Regions from separate parts of the Telluria sp. Soil_C_11 genome, predicted to be linked through region 1. Evidence: predicted binding sites of a transcription regulator. Region 1 holds the regulator's gene; the other holds the start of a gene.
The links. The regulator sigma-54, encoded in region 1, starts transcription at its own class of promoters, with help from an activator protein. The targets are predictions, from matches to a motif close to TGGCANGNAANCTGCTTT.
Positions count from the first base shown of each region.

Region 2: AC3A6M_RS04125 (PEP-CTERM sorting domain-containing protein) is a predicted target of sigma-54. The motif match lies at 4,392-4,409, and genes of this name have one in related genera.

Region 1 is NZ_JBDGIN010000006.1:206,608-213,968, reverse strand. It holds gene AC3A6M_RS12700 (monovalent cation:proton antiporter family protein) at 1-880, opposite strand, end outside; gene AC3A6M_RS12695 (KpsF/GutQ family sugar-phosphate isomerase) at 1,092-2,114, shown strand; gene AC3A6M_RS12690 (KdsC family phosphatase) at 2,114-2,647, shown strand; gene lptC (LPS export ABC transporter periplasmic protein LptC) at 2,661-3,269, shown strand; gene lptA (lipopolysaccharide transport periplasmic protein LptA) at 3,298-3,876, shown strand; gene lptB (LPS export ABC transporter ATP-binding protein) at 3,873-4,661, shown strand; gene AC3A6M_RS12670 (RNA polymerase factor sigma-54) at 4,665-6,155, shown strand; gene hpf (ribosome hibernation-promoting factor, HPF/YfiA family) at 6,228-6,590, shown strand; gene AC3A6M_RS12660 (enoyl-CoA hydratase/isomerase family protein) at 6,689-7,361, shown strand, end outside.
Region 2 is NZ_JBDGIN010000002.1:265,745-273,105, reverse strand. It holds gene AC3A6M_RS04145 (EAL and HDOD domain-containing protein) at 1-939, opposite strand, end outside; gene AC3A6M_RS04140 (23S rRNA (adenine(2030)-N(6))-methyltransferase RlmJ) at 1,115-2,290, opposite strand; gene aceA (isocitrate lyase) at 2,428-3,726, opposite strand; gene AC3A6M_RS04130 (PEP-CTERM sorting domain-containing protein) at 4,002-4,265, shown strand; gene AC3A6M_RS04125 (PEP-CTERM sorting domain-containing protein) at 4,450-5,460, shown strand; gene AC3A6M_RS04120 (PEPxxWA-CTERM sorting domain-containing protein) at 5,678-6,262, shown strand; gene clpB (ATP-dependent chaperone ClpB) at 6,415-7,361, opposite strand, start outside.

The DNA.
Region 1 (7,361 bases):
CCAGCTCCAGGTTGAGCAGCATGCCGATGCTGATGAAGAACAGGCCGAGCAGCACGTCGCGGAAGGGCTTGATGTCCTCTTCCACCTGGTGCTTGTACTGGGTCTCGGAGATCAGCATGCCGGCCACGAAGGCGCCCAGGGCCATGGAAAGGCCGGCGCGCTCGGTGATCCAGGCCGCGCCCAGCGTCACCAGCAGCAGGTTGAGCATGAACAGCTCCTGCGAGCGGCGCTTGGCGACGATGGTGAACCACTTGCGCATCAGCTTCTGGCCGAAGAACAGCAGCAGCGCCAGCACGGCGGCGGCCTTCACCGCGGCCCAGGCCAGGTTCATCGCCAGTTCCTCGGGCGGCCGCGCCAGCGACGGAATCAGGATCAGCAGCGGCACCACCGCCAGGTCCTGGAACAACAGGATCCCGATGATGCGCCGTCCGTGCTCGCTCTCGAGTTCGAGGCGTTCGGTGAGCAGCTTGGAGACGATCGCGGTGGAGGACATCGCCAGCGCGCCGCCCAGCGCCAGCGCGGCCTGCCAGCCGATGTTGAAGGGCGCCGGCAGGCGCGGCGTGAGCAGCGCGGTCAGCACCGTGATCAGGATCGTCAGCGCCACCTGGGCCAGTCCGAGCCCGAACACGATGCGCCGCATCGCCTTGAGCTGGGCCAGCGAGAATTCGAGGCCGATCGAGAACATCAGGAACACCACGCCGAATTCGGCCAGCGCGTGGGTGGTGGGGCCGTTGTCGGCCAGCTGCAGGGCATGCGGGCCGATCAGCACGCCGACGGCCAGGTAACCCAGCATCGGGGGCAGGTGGAGCATCCGGAACGCGACCACGCCGAGGACAGCGCTGCCCAGCAGTAAAAGGGTTAGTTCAAGGCCGGAAGTCATTCGCGAATGTCGTTTTTATCCCGTAAATATGTCGAAACCTCATGAAACCTGCTGCGCGTTGCATTTTTGGTCTGCGATGCTCGCTGTACTCTTCGTACAGCTGCGCGTCTCGACCAAAACTGCTGCCGCTCGCGACGGTTTCCTGAGGTTCCTGTGCACTCTGTTACCACTGGCAAGTTTTTTGCTTTCGCAATTCGGCTATACTTCCACCATGAGTGTAACCCATGAAAAAATAATGCTGACAAGTTTTAACGAGACCCAGGCGACGCGCGCACTGGAGCTGGCCCGCCAGACCCTGGACATCGAGGGTGAAGCGATCCGCAAGCTGACCGCACGCCTCGGCCAGGACGACAGCCTGCCGCGCGCCGTGGCGCTGATGATGGCCTGCAAGGGCCGCGTGGTCGTGTCGGGGATCGGCAAATCGGGTCACATCGGCCGCAAGATCGCCGCCACCCTGGCCTCGACCGGCACCCCGGCCCTGTTCCTGCACCCGGCCGAAGCCGCGCACGGCGACCTCGGCATGGTGACCCCGCAGGACGTGCTGGTCGCGATCTCGTATTCCGGCGAAAGCGCCGAGCTGGCGGTCGTCATCCCGGCCGTCAAGCGCATGGGCGTGCCCGTGATCGCCATGACCGGCAAGCCGGGTTCGCGCCTGGCGCAGGTGTCCGATGTGCACCTCGACGTCTCGGTCGAGAAGGAAGCCTGCCCGCTGAACCTGGCCCCGACCGCCTCCACCACCGTGACCCTGGCGCTGGGCGACGCGATCGCCGTGGCGCTGCTGGAGCTGCGCGGCTTCAGGTCGGAAGACTTCGCCCTGTCGCACCCGGGCGGCGCCCTCGGCCGCCGCCTGCTGACCCACGTGCGCGACGTGATGCGCAGCGGCGACGCGGTGCCGAAGGTGGCGCTGGACGCGCCGCTCAGCGACGCCCTGCTGGAAATCTCGCAGAAGGGCATGGGCATGACCGCCATCGTCGACGAGGCCGGCCGCCCGGTCGGCATGTTCACCGACGGCGACCTGCGCCGCATGATCGAGAAGGTCCAGGACTTCAGCAAGGTGGTGATCCGCGACGTCATGCACGCCAATCCGCACCGTATCCATCCGGAGCAGCTGGCGGTCGACGCCGTCGCCGTGATGGAAGAATTCCGCATCAACCAGATGCTGGTGACCGATGCCGACGACGTGCTGGTCGGCGCCCTGCACATCCACGACCTGACCCGCGCCAAGGTGATCTGATGGTGACCCAGCTGGAACATGTACAGCGCGCGGCGCGCGTGAAAGTCATGATCTTCGACGTCGACGGCGTCCTCACCGACGGCAGCCTGACCTACGGCCCGGACGGCGAAGTCACCAAGACCTTCTATGTGCTGGACGGCCTCGGCATCCAGCTGCTGAACCGCACCGGCGTGCAGACCGCCATCATCAGCGCGCGCAATTCGCCGATCGTGGTGAAACGCGCGGCGGACCTCGGGATCACCCACGTGTTCCAGGGCCAGCACGACAAGCGCCTCGCGTTCGCCGAGCTGCTCGAAAAGACCGGCGTGACGGCCGAGCAGTGCGGCTACATCGGCGACGACGTGATCGACCTGCCGCTGTTCACCCGCGTCGGCTTTGCCGTCACGGTGCCGAGCGGGCATCCGGAAGTGCAGTACCGCGCCCACTACGTCACCAAGAACCCGGGCGGACGCGGCGCCGTGCGCGAAGTCTGCGACATGGTGATGCGCGCCCAGGGCACCTACGAACAGGCACTGGCTCCGTATTTTGGATAATCCATCGCAAGCCATGGCGACGACCTCCTACGTCAACAAGCGCACCGCGCACCGCTGGCGCCTGCTGGCCCTGATGCTGGTGGGCGTGTTCTTCGCCTTCGGCAGCTTCTGGCTGCTGCAGGTGATGCGCGGCGACGCGCAGGGGCCGAACGTCAACGTGGGCAACGATCCGGACTACATCATCGACAACTTCAGCTTCGTGCGCATGTCGGAAACCGGCCAGCCGCGCTACGTGATCTCGGGCGAGCGCCTGACCCACCGCCCGGCCGACAACACCTCGGTGATCGACAAGCCGGTCGTGCAGAGCATGAGCACCGACCATCCGCACATGACCATGACGGCCAACACCGCCCACGTCAACCAGGACCAGAACCAGATCGACCTGGCCGGCAACGTCGACATCTCGCGGCCGGGCAGCGCGACCTCGCAGCCGCTGCGCATCCGCACCGAAGCGCTGACCGTGCTGCCGGACGAGGAGATCTCGAAGACCGACAGGCCGATCGAGATGAAGCTCGGGGCCGCCTCCGTGACCGGGGTCGGCATGGTCGCCAACAACGCCACGCAACAGCTGACGCTGGGCGGGCGCGGCCGGATCATCTATCCGCCGCGTGCCGCACGCTGACAGGACAACCTGAAAGGATTCGCATCCAATGAAAAAAATATTCGCTGTCGCCGCGCTCTTGCTGGCAAGCCTGACCGCTACGGCCGAGCGGGCGGATTCCCTCAAGCAGGCCCAGATCGATTTCGACGACGGCCATATCGATGAAGCGACCCAGACCCGTATCCTGACCGGCAACGTGGTGCTGACGCGCGGCACCCTGCTGATCAAGTCGGACAAGGCCGTGCTGAAGGAAACGCCGGAGGGCTACATGCTGCTGACGCTGACGGCCGCGCCGGGCAAGACCGCGAGCTTCCGCCAGAAGCGCGACGGCGGCCCCGACCTGTGGACCGAGGGCCAGGCCCAGCGCATCGAGTACGACGAGCGCACCGAGGTGGTCAAGCTGTTCTCGAACGCCGTGGTCAAGCAGCTCGAAGGCAAGCGCATGACGAGCGAGGTGAACGGTCCCTTCATCTCCTACGACAACCGCACCGAGCAGGCGAACGTGCACAACGACGCCAGCGGCGAGAGCAAGCCGGGCGGCGGACGCAGCACCATCATCATCGCGCCGCGCCGCAGTGCGCCCGCTCAGGCGCCGGCAGCGCAGCCGGCAGGAGCAGCCAAGCAATGATCGATGTCCACGCAGACGCAGACGCAGACGCCGCCGCCCACGCTGGCGGCAGCACCCTGGTCGTCAAGGGACTGCAGAAGAGCTACGGCAAGCGCCTGGTGGTGCGCGACGTCTCGCTGCAGGTCGCCTGCGGCGAGGTGGTCGGCCTGCTCGGTCCGAACGGCGCCGGCAAGACCACCTCGTTCTACATGATCGTCGGCCTGGTGCCGGCCGACGCCGGTTCCATCGTGATCAACGGCACCGACATCACGAGCCTGCCGATCCACCGCCGCGCCATGCTCGGCCTGTCCTACCTGCCGCAGGAAGCCTCGGTGTTCCGCAAGCTGACGGTGGAGGAGAACATCCGCGCCGTGCTGGAACTGCAGCGCGAGAACGGCAAGCCGCTGGGCAAGGCGCGCATCGAGGAACGCCTCGACGAGCTGCTGGCCGAACTGCAGATCGAGAAGCTGCGCGAGAACCCGGCGCTGTCGCTGTCGGGCGGCGAGCGGCGCCGCGTCGAGATCGCGCGCGCGCTGGCGACCGATCCGCGCTTCGTGCTGCTGGACGAGCCGTTCGCCGGCGTGGATCCGATCGCGGTAATCGAGATCCAACGCATCGTGCGCTTCCTGAAGGAGCGCGGCATCGGCGTGCTGATCACCGACCATAACGTACGCGAGACGCTCGGCATCTGCGACCGCGCCTACATCATCAACCAGGGCGCGGTACTGGCATCCGGTCGTCCCGACGATATCATCGCCAACGAATCGGTCCGCCGCGTCTACCTGGGTGAACACTTCCGGATGTAGTCCATGAAACAGACGCTGCAACTCAAGACATCACAGCACCTTGCGCTGACGCCGCAACTCCAGCAGTCGATCCGGCTGCTGCAGCTGTCCACTCTCGAGCTGCACCAGGAGATCGAACAGGTCCTGAGCGACAACCCGCTGCTCGAACGCCTCGACGATCCGCTCGACCGCTCCGTGCGCCTGCTGGCCGACGGCGCGATCAACAATGGCGCGTCGACCTCGACCACGCCCGATGCGCCGCCCGCGTCCGGCCAGGGCGAGGAGGGCGGTGGCGGCGCCGAAGCCGAGGGCAGCCAGGAAGGCAACGACGCCGGCGACAGCGGCGGCGGCGAGCAGGAGATGGACTGGGGCGAACCGGGCCGCTCCGGCAGCGGCGGCGAGGAAGAAGACGGCCGCCCGCAGCTGGAAGCCAGCCCCGTCTCGCTGCGCGAACACCTGATGGAACAGGTGCGCCTGACCTGCATCTCGCCGCGTGACTGCGCACTGGTCGAGATCGTCGTCGACACCCTCGACGACAATGGCTACCTCGAGGAATCGCTGGACGAACTGCACGCGCGCCTGCCGCCCGAACTGGAGATCGAGTTCGAGGAACTGCGCACCGCGCTGGCGCTGGTGCAGAGCATGGACCCGCCCGGCGTGGGCGCGCGCAGCGCCGCCGAATGCCTGGCGCTGCAGATCCGCCGCATGCCCGGCGTGCCGATGGTGACGCGGCGCATGGCGCTGACCATCGTCGAACGCTACCTGACCTGGTTCGCGCAGCGCGAATTCAACAAGCTGAAGAAGGCCCTCGATTGCGACGACGAGGACCTGCGCGAAGCCCAGGCCGTGATCCGCCAGTGCAACCCGCATCCGGGCGCGGCCTTCGCTGCCGACGTCTCCGACTTCGTGGTGCCGGACGTGATCGTGCGCCGCGCGAAGGATGGCTGGAGCGTGCAACTGAATCCGGACGTGATGCCGCGCCTGCGCGTGAACAGCCTGTACGCCGCCCTGATGAAGCAGGGGAAATCGGAGTCGCAGCTGGCCGCGCAGCTGCAGGAAGCGAAGTGGCTCATCAAGAACATGCGCCAGCGTTTCGACACGATCCTGCGTGTCGCCCAGGCTATTGTCGAGCGGCAGCGCAACTTTTTCTCCCATGGCGCGGTTGCCATGCGGCCCCTTGTTTTACGTGAGATAGCTGATACACTAGGTCTACACGAGAGCACAATTTCTCGCGTCACAACTCAGAAATACATGCTGACGCCGCACGGCATGTTTGAGCTGAAGTACTTTTTCGGGAGTCACGTCGCGACCGAGGCAGGGGGAGAGGCCTCCTCGACCGCGATCCGGGCTCTCATCGTACAACTCACAGGAGCAGAAGACCCCAAGAACCCTTTATCCGATAGCAAGATCGCGGAGATGCTGGGGGAACAGGGAATGGTTATCGCACGCCGCACGGTCGCGAAATACCGTGAGGCGCTGAAGATCCCGCCCGTCAGCCTTCGCAAATCCCTGTAGCAAGCTCTTGCAACAACGCTGCCCGAAGCGCGATGTGCGCATGACAGGCGGCGCATCTTCAAAGGAGTGTGTATGAATCTCACTATCAGCGGACATCATCTCGATGTAACCCCAGCAATCCGAGAATACGTACAGAACAAGCTCGAACGCATCACCCGCCATTTCGATCAAGTGATCGACTCCCACGTCATCCTCTGCATAGACAATCTCACCGAGAAAGAAAAACGCCAGAAGGCCGAGATCAACTTGCGCGTTGCCGGGAAGATCGTTCACGTCGCGAGCGCCGCGCATGACCTGTACGCCGCGATCGACATGCTGATGGACCGACTCGACAGGCAAGTCCAGAAGTACAAGCAGATGCTGCAGGATCACAGTAACACTCCGCTGAAACGCATGGCCAACGAAGGGGGAGAAGAAGCTGCCGCCGCAGCGTGACGATTCCGCCGGCACAGCACAGGTAGGCAAAGGGCGCATTGGCGCCCTTTTCGTTTTTTGCGCGCTAGAATGCCGTTTTCCTTTTCAAACAATAAAACATGAGCGAATACGTGCAGACCCGGGTGGCGAACGGCACCGGCAACATTACCCTGGACCGTCCCAAGGCCCTGAACTCGCTGTCGCTGGAGATGGTGCGCGCCCTCACCGAGGCCCTGCTGGCCTGGCGCGACGATGCGGGCGTCGACGCCGTCGTTGTCAAGAGCACCAGCGACAAGGCCCTGTGCGCGGGCGGCGACATCCGCTTTTTCCACCAGGCCGGGCATGCCACGCCCACGGGCGGCAGTGCCTTGCTGGAAGACTTCTTTACCGAAGAATACGCACTGAACCACCTGATCCATTTCTATCCGAAGCCCTACATCTCCTTGATGGATGGCGTCGTGATGGGCGGCGGCATGGGCATCGCCCAGGGCGGCCCGGGCAGCGGCCTGCGCATCGTGACCGAGCGCACGAAGATGGCCATGCCCGAGGTGAACATCGGCCTGTTCCCGGACGTCGGCGGCAGCCACTTCCTGTCGCACGCGCCGGGCGCGCTCGGCATGTACCTGGGCCTGACCGGCCTCACCATCGGCGCCGCCGATGCGCTGTATGTCGGCCTGGCCGATGTGTTCGTCCCCGCCGCGCAACTGCCGGCGCTGCAGGAACTGATCGCCGCGACGCCGGGCGCGCAGCTGCCGGCCGCGATCCGCGCCTTCGCGGCGCCGTTCGCATCGC
Region 2 (7,361 bases), on a different contig from region 1:
CTCCAGCAGGCGGCCGCGCGTGGTCGCCATCTGCAGCAGCGGCGAATTCAGCTCGACCCGGCCGTCCGGCGTGCTGTACAGCAGGATCTGCAGCCAGCGCTGCAGCTGGTTGCGCCCGAGCTGGACCAGGGCCTGCGACACCGATTCGATGTGGGTGTCCGGCCCCGCGGCGCGGCTGTTCACGAGGCGCAGCAGGTTCAGGCTCAGCAGGGCGTCGCGCTTGACGGCCGCCTCGATGGCGGCGCTGTCGGCATTCGAGCCGATCAGCTCCAGCAGGCGCAGCACGACCAGCTCGGACGGCGAGATCTTCCTGCCCGACAGGATGGCCGGGCGCGCGAAATAATAGCCCTGGAAGTATTCGAAACCGAGTTCCATGCAAAGGTCGAATTCCTCCACCGTCTCGACCTTTTCCGCCAGCAGTTTTTGGGGCGCATCGCGCAGGCTGGACGCCAGGCAGGCCAGCTCCTCGCGGCTGACGCCTTTGAGGTCGACCTTGATCACATCGACCAAATCGATCAGCTTGCTAACCTGCTCGGAATGGCCTATAACGTCGTCGAGGGCGAACTTGAAGCCAAGCTCTTTCAGTTCCTTCACGCGCGCCAGCAGCGCATCGGTGGGCTGCACGGTTTCCAGGATCTCGAGGATCACCCGGTCCGGCGGAAGGAAACGGACGAAGTCGCTCATCAGCACCACCTCGTCGACATTGACGAAGGCGAGCTGCTCGCCCACCACCTGCTCCATGCCCAGCTGCGAAGCGTGGGAAATGACGGTGGCGGTCGCGGCGGCAAAATCGGTCAGTTGCGCGTCCTCGTGCTCCGGGGCGGCGCGAAACAGCAGCTCGAACGCCACCAGCTTCTGGTCGCGCCCGAGTATGGGCTGGCGCGCCAGAAAGAATTGATCGGGCGGCATGGACGTGACTGCCGTTGCATCCGCGTGCATCTTAAAACTCCTGAGAATCAATTTCGACTCGTAAATGCGAGTCGAGGCCTGGGCTTTGCCCTGCACCTCTTCGACTATACTACAGACTCGAAGTCTTTACATTTCGACATCGTATCAAATCGTTACGAAGAACGGGACCGGCGACGGTCCGGCCAAGCAGGCGAGCTCAACCGGATCAGCCGCGGCCTGGCGTCTTGCGTTTATGGCCTTGTGCGGCCGATTTGTTCTGGTCTGCGTAGCGGAAAGCGGGAACGCGCTTCTTTGCCGGGGCCGCGGCGGAAGGCTGGGCCGGGCGCTCGCCGGCGGCTTCCTTGCCGGGCGCGACGCCCTCGCGCTTGCGCGGGCCTTCGCCGAAGGGCTGGCCCGGCAGGCGCAGGCTGCCGGCGCCGGACAGCGGGCTGGCGCGGCGCGCATTGCCGACCGGCTTGCGCGGGCCGGTGTCAAGGCCGCGCGGGCTGGCGGTTCCCGTGACCTGGGTGCCTTTTTCGATGCGGAAGGTGGCGCCGCTGTCCTGGCCGAGCACCTGCACCAGATAGGGCATGGTTTCGCGCAGCATCGGCTCCAGCGTGTAGGGCGGATTGAGGATGAACATGCCGCTGCTGTGCATGCCGGTGCCGTCCGGACCCGGGGTCGCCACGGTCAGGGTCACGTGCAGCCATTCCTTGGCCGGCAGGCGCTTCAGGCGGTCGGCGAACTGGCGCGACTCCATGCGCTGCAGCACCGGATACCAGACAGCGTAGATCCCGGACGGGAAACGGCCGAGCGCCTCTTCCAGCGCATCGCGCACATGCTTGTAGTCGAGCTTGACTTCATACGGCGGATCGATCAGCACCAGTGCGCGGCGCGATGGCGGCGGCAGCAGGGCCTTCATCGCATGGAAGCCATCCGCATGCTCGATCAGGACGCGGCGCCCGCGCGAGCGCTCGCCCTGCTCCGCCTTGTGCGCCTCGAGCTTGCGGAAGTTCTCCACCAGCAGCCTGGTGTCGGCCGGGTGCAGTTCGAACAGGCGCAGCCGGTCCTCGGCACGCGCGACCTGCTCGGCCACATAGGGCGAGCCGGGGTAGTAGCGCAGGCGGCCGGAGGGATTCATGGCGCGCACCAGGTTCACGTAGTCCGCCAGCGGCGTCGGCAGGTCGTCGCGTTCCCACAGGCGCGCGATGCCGTCCAGGTATTCCCCGCTTTTCACCGCCTGCGCGCTGTCGAGCGCATACACGCCGGCACCGGAATGGGTGTCGATATAGGTATAGGCCGTGTCCTTCTGGTTCATGTACTGGTGCAGCTGCACTTGTACGAAGTGCTTCAGGACATCGGCGTGGTTACCCGCGTGAAAGGCGTGGCGGTAGCTGAACATGGCAATTCCAAGGATGAGGCTAGAAAGCCGCCATTATCCCCTAGATGCGCCGCACTCCCCAAAAATAAAAAAGCCGCAGCGGCTCGTGACCGCTGCGGCTGCCACCGCGAACAACGGAGGGAAAATCTGCCGGCCGATCAGGCCACTTTCTTTTCGTCGAAGAACTGCTCGTCTTCGGTCGAGCCGTGCAGGGCCGTGGTCGAGCTCTGGTGCTGCTGGATGGTCTGGGTCACGGCGTCGAAGTAGCCGGTACCGACCTCGCGCTGGTGCTTGACCGCGGTGAAGCCCTTGTCGGCGGCCGCGAACTCGGCTTCCTGCAGCTCGACGAAGGCCGACATGCCGCGGCGCGCGTAGCCGTGCGCCAGGTTGAACATGCTGTAGTTCAGGGCGTGGAAGCCGGCCAGGGTGATGAACTGGAACTTGTAGCCCATCGCGCCCAGCTCTTTCTGGAACTTGGCGATGGTCGCGTCGTCCAGGTTCTTCTTCCAGTTGAACGAAGGCGAACAGTTATAGGCCAGCATCTTGCCCGGGAATTTTTCGTGGATGGCTTCGGCGAAGCGCTTGGCGAAGGCCAGGTCCGGCTTGCCGGTCTCGCACCACACCAGGTCGGCGTAGGGCGCATAGGCCAGGCCGCGCGAGATCGCCTGCTCGACGCCCGGCTTGACGCGGAAGAAGCCCTCGACGGTGCGCTCGCCGGTGCAGAACGGCTGGTCGTTGGCGTCGACGTCGGACGTCAGCAGGTCGGCCGCTTCGGCATCGGTGCGGGCCACCAGGATGGTCGGGGCGCCCATCACGTCGGCCGCCAGGCGCGCCGCATTCAGCTTCTCGACGGCTTCGCGGCTCGGCACCAGCACCTTGCCGCCCATGTGGCCGCACTTCTTGACGGAAGCGAGCTGGTCTTCGAAGTGGACGCCGGCCGCGCCCGCCTCGATCATCGATTTCATCAGCTCGAAAGCGTTCAGCACGCCGCCGAAGCCGGCCTCGGCGTCAGCCACGATCGGGGCGAAGTAATCGATGTCGTCCTTGCCTTCCGACCACTGGATCTGGTCGGCGCGCTGGAAGGCGTTGTTGATGCGCTTGACGACCATCGGCACCGAATTGGCCGGGTACAGCGACTGGTCCGGATACATCTCGCCGGCCAGGTTGGCGTCGCCCGCCACCTGCCAGCCGGACAGGTAGATCGCCTTCAGGCCGGCCTTCACCTGCTGCATGGCCTGGTTGCCGGTCAGCGCGCCCAGCGCATTGACGTAAGGCTCGCTGTTGATCAGGTCCCACAGCTTTTCGGCGCCGCGGCGCGCCAGCGTATGGTCGATCTGCACCGAGCCGCGCAGGCGGACGACGTCCGCCGCCGTGTAGTTGCGGGTCACGCCCTTCCAGCGCGGGTTGTTGTCCCAGTCCTGCTGCAGGGCTGCGATTTGCTGTTCACGAGTTGCCATGCTTGTTCTCCTGATGGTGAATGATGAATGCCGGGTTGGCAGGAAGCGTCGTTATCGATATCTTAGGACGGCTTGTGCGCAGCACCAATACTCTTATATAAGACATAGGAATATTTTTATTTCCATGTTTATCATATACTTAGCAACTCAATTCCATGATGCGGAACGGATTTTCTCAGGATGGAAACGGGTGAGCCTGCCCTTTTTGTGCGATTTTCACATCCGCGAATCCCATTCCAGATTGTGGAAAATGACGCGTGAACCCAGGACGAACAATGATCTGTTCGGGCGACACCAACGGCAAGGCCGGCAGCCGCCAGTGCTTCTTCGCCCAGCAGGTCGCGCTGAGCGACGACATGATGTTCCGCTTGGCGTTCAGCGGCAACGCCGTCCAGGCGCTCGAGCCGCACGTCAAGGTGGAGTTCGTGGACAGCGCCGGCAAGACCGCCGCCGAGGTACCGGAACCGCGGAGCATCGCCCTGCTGCCGGCCGGCCTTGGCCTGATGGGCCTGGTCGCACAGCGCAAGCGCCACGGCTGACTCCAAAGTGTTTCCCGCCAACGCCCGCCTCGTGCGGCCGTCTTTGTCCGGCGTTGTAAATATGCCGACAAGCCGCAAATTTCTTGTCATGCAGAGTAAATGAATTGACAAAAGTGCCGGTTACACTAGTATGGATACTTCTTGTAATCGAAACATTGCGTCGGGGTACCTTATGAATAAGCTAATGCGAACCGCATTCCCGGCCAGCCTGGTCTGTGCGGCCATGACCCCGGCCCATGCCGGCCTGCTGACCTACCAGGGCGTGACGTTCAACTCGAGCTGGGCGGGCAATGTCCTGACCCTCGAGATCGACGCCGCCGGCCGCAAGGACGCCTGGGCCGGGGCAACAGGCCTTGCGGCGCTGGAACTGGACGGCATCGGCAGTTACACGAGCGTGAGCGTCGCCGGTATGCCGAACGGCGCCGCCGGCTGGACCACCTCCGGTTCCGAACTGAACGCCCAGGGATGCTCGGGCCGCACCAACGGCCAGGCCGGCAGCCGCCTGTGCTTCTACGGCCAGCAGATCGCGCTGGCGGACGATATGGTGTTCAGCTTTACCTTCAACGGCAACGCAGTCCGGCCGGTCGAGCCGCACCTGAAGGTGGCATTCGTCGACAGCAAAGGCAAGAAAGTGGGCGGCCTGCTGTCGCAAACCCTGCCTGCTTCGCCAGGCACGGGCAGCCAGTCCGGTAACGGCGGTTCCAGTAACGGCGGCTTCGGTACGCCGACGACGCCGGGCACCGGGGCGGGCTCCGGCGGTTCCGGTAACGGCGGCTTCGGTACGCCGACGACGCCGGGCACCGGGGCGGGCTCCGGCGGCTCCGGTAACGGCGGCTCCGGTAACAGAGGCTCCGGTAACGGCGGCTCCGGTAACGGCGGCTCCGGTAGCGGCGGCTCCGGTAGCGGCGGTTCGGGCAGCGGCGGTTCGGGAAGCGGCGGTTCGGGTAGCGGCGGCTCCGGTACGCCGGCGACGCCGGGCACCGGTTCGGGCTCCGGCGGCACCGTCATCGACGCCCCGAACACGGAGATTCCGCCGCTGGCCGACCAGGCGCATGACGAACCGACCGGACCAACTGCCGGTTCCGACACCGGCACCCAGAACGGCACCGAAGTCCCGGAACCGCAGAGCATCGCCCTGCTGCTGGCCGGCCTTGGATTGATGGGCGCGAGCAAGCGCCGCAAGCCTCGCGCCTGACGCCCCGCCCTCCCATCCAACGGCCGCCTCGTGCGGCCGTTTTCGTTTTCCAGCCCTTCCTCGCGTCCCTGTCCTTGTTACAAAGGCTGAGTTAGCTGCTTAACAGAATGCAAATCCTGCTCCCTCTACGCTGGGTTCGCGGACTCATCCGTATCGCCGGCCCGTTCGCAGGACGCGAAGGACCGGCACCCGAGGACCCAAAGTAAAGGAGAACGAAGTGCATACGACGATCCGAAAGACGCTGCTTTCCGCGCTACTGGCTACAGGCGCCATCGCCTCGGCCCAGGCCGGCACCCTGGAGTACCAGGGCGTCACCTTCACGTCGTCCTGGACGGACAACGTACTGACCCTCGAAATCGACGCCGCCCACCCGACCGGTGACTGGGCCAGCGCCACCACCATCGGCGCGCTGCAACTCAAGGACATCGGCACCTTCGACAGCGTGAGCCTGACCTCGGCGCCGGGCGGCGCGGCCAACTGGACGCTGTCGAGCAACGAGCTGAACGCGAACGGCTGCGGCGGCGGCGCCCACGTCGGCGCCAGCCTGTGCTTCTCCGGCGACCACGTCGCGCTGTCGGACGACATGATCTTCAAGTTCACCTTCAACGGCGGCGCCACCGATTTCTCGTCGCCGCACGTGAAGGTCAACCTGTTCGATGGCGACGGCGGCCGCAAGGTCGGCAGCCTGCTGTCAGAGAACATCCCGCTGACGCCGGTGCCGGAGCCGCAGACCTATGCGATGATGCTGGGCGGGTTGGGGTTGATGGGGGTGATGGTGAGGCGGCGCAAAAGCAAGCGCTGAATTTGAAAGTTACTAGTACGCAAGGCGAACCTGGATTCCCGCCTGCGCGGGAATCCGTTTCCGGCAATGCCGGGGAACGACGGTTTTAACGCTAATAACAAACGCCCTGCCCGGTTTCCCGGACAGGGCGTTTTTGCGTGCTGCGTGCCAGCTTACTTGGCCAGCTCGACCGCCGGTTCCCGGCCAAAGGTAAGCTCGCTGCCGTTGACGCCGACGTGGATCGTGTCCTTCGGGCCGAAGCGGCCGGACAGGATCGCCTTCGACAGCGGATTCTCGATCTGCTGCTGGATCGCGCGCTTGAGCGGACGGGCGCCGTACACCGGATCGAAGCCGGCTTCCGCAATCTTCTGCAGGGCGGCATCGCTGATGTCCAGCGACATCTCCATCTTCTCGAGGCGCTGCTCCAGGTTGCGCAGCTGGATCTTGGCGATCGCGCCGATGTTCTTCTCGTCGAGCGCATGGAAGACCACGATCTCGTCGATCCGGTTGATGAACTCGGGGCGGAAGTGTCCGCGCACCTCGGCCATCACGGCCAGTTTCACCACCGCCGGCTCGTCGGTGTCCATCGACTGGATCTTGTGCGAACCCAGGTTCGAGGTCATCACGATCACCGTATTTTTGAAATCCACTGTCCGGCCCTGGCCATCGGTCATGCGGCCGTCGTCGAGCGCCTGCAGCAGGACGTTGAACACGTCCGGGTGGGCCTTCTCGATCTCGTCGAGCAGGATCACGCTGTAGGGCTTGCGGCGCACGGCTTCGGTCAGGTAGCCGCCCTCTTCATAGCCGACATAGCCCGGCGGCGCGCCGATCAGGCGGGCCACCGAATGCTTCTCCATGAACTCGCTCATGTCGATGCGGATCAGGGCGTCCTCGGTATCGAACAGGAAAGCGGCCAGCGCCTTGCACAGCTCGGTCTTGCCGACGCCGGTCGGGCCCAGGAACATGAAGGAGCCGTACGGACGGTTCGGGTCGGCCAGGCCGGCGCGCGAGCGGCGGATCGCATCGGACACGGCCTCGATCGCCTCGTCCTGGCCCACCACGCGCTTGTGCAGCTCGTCCTCGATGTGCAGCAGCTTGTCGCGCTCGCCCTGCATCATGC